DNA from 2 places in the Streptomyces sp. NPDC005728 genome. Region 1 is predicted to be linked to the other one. Evidence: riboswitches for the same ligand, from Rfam matches in the RefSeq annotation. Region 1 holds a riboswitch; the other holds the start of a gene.
The links. Region 1 has a riboswitch for guanidine ahead of ABZ471_RS19565 (multidrug efflux SMR transporter). Riboswitches for the same ligand answer to the same signal wherever they lie in the genome.
Positions count from the first base shown of each region.

Region 2: it holds a riboswitch for guanidine, as region 1 does, so the genes downstream of both, ABZ471_RS42260 (MBL fold metallo-hydrolase) here and ABZ471_RS19565 (multidrug efflux SMR transporter) in region 1, are expected to answer to the same signal.

Region 1 covers NZ_JBEXYL010000026.1:76,416-79,809, forward strand. The annotation lists gene ABZ471_RS19560 (transglycosylase domain-containing protein) at 1-1,476, shown strand, start outside; gene ABZ471_RS19565 (multidrug efflux SMR transporter) at 1,492-1,812, opposite strand; guanidine-III (ykkC-III) riboswitch at 1,850-1,922, opposite strand; gene ABZ471_RS19570 (co-chaperone GroES) at 2,003-2,362, opposite strand; gene ABZ471_RS19575 (DUF3618 domain-containing protein) at 2,427-2,759, opposite strand; gene bcp (thioredoxin-dependent thiol peroxidase) at 2,852-3,319, shown strand.
Region 2 covers NZ_JBEXYL010000123.1:14,789-18,182, forward strand. The annotation lists gene ABZ471_RS42255 (XdhC/CoxI family protein) at 1-1,011, shown strand, start outside; gene ABZ471_RS42260 (MBL fold metallo-hydrolase) at 1,039-1,917, opposite strand; guanidine-III (ykkC-III) riboswitch at 1,930-1,997, opposite strand; gene ABZ471_RS42265 (PP2C family protein-serine/threonine phosphatase) at 2,083-3,285, opposite strand.

The sequences.
Region 1 (3,394 bases):
GACTACCTCACCGAGAACGACATCCTCACCAAGGACCAGCTGCAGGGCGGCGGTTACCGCATCACGACCACCTTCCAGAAGACCAAGCAGAACGCCTTCGTCAAGGCCGTGAACGACCAGCTGATGTCCAAACTGGACAAGAAGAACCGCAAGGTCGACACCTACGTCCGCGCCGGCGGCGCCTCCGTCGACCCCAAGACCGGCAAGGTCGTCGCCCTCTACGGCGGCATCGACTACGTGAAGCAGTACACCAACGGCGCCACCCGCGGTGACTTCCAGGTCGGCTCCACGTTCAAGCCGTTCGTGTTCACCTCCGCGGTCCAGAACGGCTCCACCACCCAGAGCGGCCAGACCATCACCCCGAACACGGCGTACGACGGCACCAGCAGGCGCCCCGTACAGGGCTGGAGCGGCGGCGCCTACGCCCCCTCGAACGAGGACGAGAAGTCGTACGGCGACATCACCGTCCGCAAGGCCACCGATCTCTCGGTCAACTCCGTCTACGCGCAGATGGCCGTCGACGTCGGCCCCGCCAAGGTCAAGGAGACCGCCGTCGACCTCGGCATCCCCGCCGACACCAGGGACCTCCAGCCCTACCCGTCCATCGCCCTCGGCACCGCCACCGCCAGCGTCCTCGACATGGCGGAGGCGTACGCCACGCTCGCCAACCACGGCAAGCACGGCACGTACACGATGGTCGAGAAGATCACCAAGGACGGCAAGGAAGAGGTCAAGCTGCCCGACCGGGAGACCAAGCAGGCCGTCAGCCGCGAGGCCGCCGACACCACCACCTCCGTCCTGCAGAGCGTGGTCGACAACGGCACCGCCACCGCAGCCCAGGCAGCGGGCCGCCCCGCGGCCGGCAAGACCGGCACCGCCGAGGAGGACACCGCCGCCTGGTTCGCGGGCTACACCCCCGACCTCGCCACCGTGGTCTCCGTCATGGGCCAGGACCCGGTCACGGCCAAGCACATGCCGCTGTACAACGCCCTCGGTCAGCCACGTATGAACGGCGGCGGCCCGCCCACCGACATCTGGGCGCAGTACACGAGCGACGCGCTGAAGGGCCGGTCGGTCACCGACTTCGACCTGGAGCTCCAGCAGGGCGCCGACGTGATCCAGACCCCCAGCACCGAGCCCACCGACCAGCCCGGCACCGGAGGCCAGGACACCGGCGGCACGAGCACGGACGGCGGCCAGGACACCGGGGGCGCCACGACCGACGGCGGCCAGGACACCGGCGGCACCCCCACCGGCGGCACCCCCACCAACGGCGGTACGACGACGGACGGCGGCACCCCCACCGACGGCGGCGGCACCACCACGGCCGGCGGCACGATCGCCGGGACCACGGGCGGCGATCCGACCACCGGCGGCGGCACCCCGGGCGCGCCCACCGGCGGAGGCACGGACACAGGCGGCGATCCGACCACCGGCGGCACCGGAACCGCCGGCACCCCGACAGGCCAGCCGTAGGAAGGCCCGCAGCCGTCAGTGACCGCCGGTCGCCTTCAGCCCCACCACGGCGACCAGCAGCAGACAGACGAAGAAGATCCGGGCGGCGGTGACCGGCTCACCCAGCACCACCATGCCGAGCACCGCCGCCCCGGCCGCCCCGATGCCGACCCACACGCCGTAGGCGGTACCCATGGGCAGCGACCTGGCGGCATACGACAGCAGCACCATGCTCGCGACGATCCCCGCACCGGTGAACAGACTGGGCACCAGCCGAGTGAACCCGTCGGTGTACTTCATCCCGATCGACCAGCCGACCTCGAGCAGACCGGCGACAACAAGCAGCACCCAGGCCACGACACACACCTCCGAGACGAACGGACGACTCTCCTTCGGTGCGTCGTCTTTGCCTGCATCCCGGTACGGCGCGTCTCGTCGGGCTCCTTCGAACATAGCAAAAGAACGACAAAAGGGGCTGGTGACCACAGTCACCAGCCCCTTCCCGCTCTGGAATCAGAGGTGCTCCGAAATCGGAGGTCCTCCGGAATCAGAGGTAGAGGCCCGTGGAGTCCTCCGCCCCCTCGAACCGGTCCGCGGCCACCGCATGCAGATCCCGCTCCCGCATGAGCACGTACGCCACGCCCCGCACCTCGACCTCCGCCCGGTCCTCCGGGTCGTACAGGACCCGGTCACCCGTCTCCACGGTCCGTACGTTCTGCCCCACCGCGACGACCTCGGCCCAGGCCAGCCGCCGCCCGACCGCCGCGGTCGCGGGAATCAGGATGCCGCCGCCCGACCGCCGCTCGCCCTCACCGGCGTCCTGCCGCACGAGAACCCGGTCGTGCAGCATCCGGATGGGCAGCTTGTCGTGCTGAGGGTTGCTGTGCTCGTTTCTGTTGGCGCTCACGCCTCGAACCTACCTGCCTCGGACCGACCCGTACGACCCGGGCCACCGCTCGACTCCGCCCCCGTCAGCCCTTGCGCCGTCGCCGCGACCCCAGCGCGAACAACCCCACCACCCCGACCGCGACCAGCGCGACCGGCACGACCCGCTCCAGCCTGGGCGAGCCCTCCTCGTCCACGAACTGCGCCCGCACCTCACTCACCACCCGGTTGACCTGGACGTAGGCCCGCCCCACCGTGTGATCGATATGGGCGACGACCTTGGCCTTGGCGTCCCCGACGATCGTCTGCGGATGCACCCGCACCCCGATCTCGTCGAGCGTCTCGGCCAGCACTTCGCGACGGCGCTTGATGTCCGCCTCGATCTGCGCCGGGGTTCTGGTGTCCGACGTGTCCGCCACCGTACGGCCTCCGAAGTCTCCTGATGCTGTCCCGGACAGTCTGTCAGCTCCAGCCTCCACCGCACCGCAACGCCCCCCGTTACGCTGGACCGATGAGCGAGCGACTCCAGCCCGGCGACGTGGCCCCCGCCTTCACCCTCCCCGACGCCGACGGCAACGAGGTGTCCTTGTCGGACCACAAGGGCCGCAAGGTCATCGTCTACTTCTACCCCGCGGCCCTGACCCCCGGCTGCACCAAGCAGGCCTGCGACTTCACGGACAACCTGTCCCTCCTGGCCGGCGCCGGCTACGACGTCATCGGCATCTCCCCCGACAAGCCGGAGAAGCTGGCCAAGTTCCGCGAACAGGAATCCCTGAAGATCACCCTCCTCGCCGACCCCGACAAGAAGGTCCTCGACGCCTACGGCGCCTTCGGCGAGAAGAAGAACTACGGCAAGACCTACATGGGCGTCATCCGCTCCACGATCGTCGTGGACGAGGAGGGCAAGGTCGACCGGGCCCTGTACAACGTCCGCGCGACAGGCCACGTAGCAAAGATCATCAAGGACCTGGGGATCTGAGGACCCGCTTCTGCCGCCGACGGCTCGTACTGGGGTACCCCGGTGCGAGCCGTTTCGCGTTCCGGGCGTGACTGT
Region 2 (3,394 bases), on a different contig from region 1:
TGCCGGCAGTCGCTCCGGACGGGCGAGAGCGTCACGGAACGATTCGGCTACAGCGACGAGGACGCCTTCGCCGTGGGACTGACCTGCGGCGGGACCATCGAGGTGCTGATCACGCCGGTGACCGGGCCGGCGTCCGGCCGCACGGTCCTGACGTCCGCCCTCTCGGCCGCCGTCCGGGGCGAACCGGCGGCCCTCGCACGGGTCGCCCGCGGCCCGGCGGAACTCCTCGGCCGGGCCCTGCTCGTGCGGCCCGACGGCACGTACGACGGCGGACTCGGCGGCCGTCCGGACCTGGACCGGACGGCAGCGGCCGAGGCCCGCGCCCTGCTGGAGGCAGGGCGCACCGGCACCGTGGACATCGCCGCGGACGGCTCGCACTGCCCCGGAGGCGTCACCCTGCTCGTCGAGTCGAACGTGCCGCCCCCGCGCATGATCGTATTCGGCGCGGTCGACTTCGCGTCCGCACTGGCGCGTGCCGGCAAGTTCCTCGGCTACCACGTGACGGTGTGCGACGCCCGCCCCGTCTTCGCCACGCAAGCCCGCTTCCCCGACGCCGACGAGGTCGTCGTCGACTGGCCCCACCGCTACCTGCGCCGCACCGGAACCGACGGCCGTACGGTCCTGTGCGTGCTCACCCACGACGCGAAGTTCGACGTACCCCTGCTGAAGGCGGCCCTCGCGATGCCGGTGTCCTTCGTCGGCGCGATGGGCTCGCGTCGCACCCACGAGGAACGCAATCGGCGTCTGCGCGAAGAAGGCGTCAGCGAGCGGGAGCTGGCCCGGCTGCGCTCCCCGATCGGCCTCGACCTCGGCGCCCGTACACCGGAGGAGACCGCCCTGTCGATCGTGGCGGAGATCGTCGCCGCCCGGCGGGGCGGGACGGGCGCGCCCCTGACCGGCACCAAAAAATCGATTCACCGCGACGGGGGAGCGCCACCCCGGGACGGCGAGGCGACGGCCGCCAGAGGAACCGGCCCGACGAGGGCTCAGGCAGCGGCGTCGACGGCGTAGGCCGAGGACGGGTCCGCCCTGGAACGCTCAGTCCGAGGGGCAGAGGACGAAGTCGGAGTGGGCGCGCCAGGTGCGGTCGTCGCCGAGCCGGGCGAGCGCGTCCCGGATCCGCCGGAGGTGGGCCGGGGTGAGCTGCAGCGGGGGCTCGTCGGGCTGGTAGGTGGTGCGGACCGGGTAGTCCACGCCCGGCTCGGTGGTCATCTCGATGTGGCAACCGAGCACATGGGTGACGGGCCGGCGGTCGGCGAACTCGATCAGGCGCTCGATGCTGCGGGTGAAGGCCGGGACGTCCTGGAGGTAGAGCCGCCCGGGGTAGACGCTGTCCCCGGTGAGCAGGAGGCCGGTCGGCGGGTCGTAGAAGCTGACGGCGGCCTCGTGGTGGCCCGGGGTGGCCAGGCACTCCAGGACCCGGCCGCCCAGATCGACAGGGGCGACGGCTTCCGGATCCGTGTCGAACCCGAAGTACCGCCAGGCGGTGGCGCGGTCGGCGCCCACCACCGTGGTGTCGGGGCGCTCGGCGAACTGGCCGTCGCCCGCGACGTGGTCACCGTGCCCGTGGGTGTGCAGTACGAGGAGGTGGTAGCCGTCCCGGGGATGCCGGTCGAGCCAGTCCGCGAGGAGCCCGTCGACCACTCGCCGCAGGGGGAAGAACTCGGCGGACTCGGTCGCACCGGTGTCGATCAGCACCGCCCGTTCGTTGCCGCACAGCAGGAACAGGAACGGTGCCTCGTAATGGACCGCCATGTTCTGCCGCAGGATGAACGTGTGCTCGTCGTACGCGTGGACCTGGATGTCCGGGTCCGTGTTGTGCTTGGCCGACGGCGAACCGTGGATCCACCGGACGTCCAGAGGGTGCGCCGGGGGAGGGACGCGGGGGAAGTCGATGAGATGCGTGCCGCTGCTCACGATGTCTCCGTGTATGCGTCGTCTTGGCGGACCGGGTACGGCGCACATCTCGTCCGGGGCAGGCACGTCCGAGCCTCCGGCGGGACGCTACCACGCCGTCCGGCACCTCGAAGGCTCCCGGACTGCGTCGGCACGTATCCCGACGCCGGAGCAGTGCGCCCGCTGTCACCCCGGCTCGCCGCTCCGGCGCTCCCGGGCCGTCGGCCCGGCCGATGCGGCCGGTTCGTCGGCGACCAGGCAGACGGTGAGTGCCGCGGTGTCGTCCTGCAGGCCGTCGGCGCTATATGCCAGCAGGTCGCTGTGGAGCCGTTCCAGCAGTTCTTCGGGCGGCAGAGGCCCCCAGGAGCGGAGACGCTCGAGCAGGGGGTAGAAGGTGCCGGAGGAGTCGCGGGTCTCCGTGATGCCGTCCGTGTACAGCAGGAGCTCTTCGCCGGGACGGAAGTCGTAGATGTCGACGTGATACAGGTCTTCGACGAGCATGCCGAGGTTCAGCGGCGGACCCGAGTTCCCCCGGTCCAGCTCGCGTACCTCGTCGGGGCGGATGAGGAGCGGGGGCGGATGGCCGCAGTTGACGACCCGGACGACATGCCCGTCGCTGGGGATCTCTGCGAAGACGGCGGTGACGAACCGCTCGCCCAGCTCCGTTCCGCCCAGCTGCATCGCCCTGCGGTCCATGCTCGTCTCCACGTGGTCCGCCAGAGTGGGAAGGTCCGGTTCGTCATGGGCCGCCTCGCGGAACGCGCCGAGCAGGGCGGCGGCGGTCTCGACCGCGAGCAGCCCCTTGCCGCGGACGTCGCCGATGAGCAGCCGGACCCCGTACGGAGTGGGGACGGCCTCGTAGAGGTCGCCGCCGATGCGTGCTTCCGCAGCGGCGGACAGGTACAGGCTCTCGAGGCGCAGGTTGCCGATCCGGTGCGGGACCGGTCTGAGCAGGACGCGCTGCGCGATCTCGGCCACGAAGCGCACGTCGGCGAGCATGCGGTCACGGCGCGTCCGATGGGCGGCCAGGATCGTGCCGAGCGCGCCCACCAAGGCAGTGCAGATGTAGGACGCCACATAGTGGCGGTCCCACAGGTAGCCGACGGATCGGCCCGCACAGCACGGGGTACCGGCCAGCACACCTTCGAAGCCGACGGCGAACACCGTGGCGCCGGCGACGACGAGGGGGCCGTGGGCGAAGGCGGTCACCAGAGGAACGGCGATCAGCGCGAAGCTCACCGGCCAGTCCACGGGTGTCAGAGGTTCGAGCAGCAGAAGCACGATGACGTACAGGACCGGGAGCCAGCGCATCCACGCCGGGGGCGCGGGCAGCTGCGTCCGTACGGCCATGGCGGCCTCCGGCTCCCCACGGGTGTGCCGGTGCCTCACCCGTAGCTCCTGCGCGCGCACGCCGTCTCGGCTGCCGGAGCTGGGCAAGCCGACGGAGCTGCCGGAGCAGCCCGGCAGGCATGGCGTACGGGCGGACCACATGCCTGAC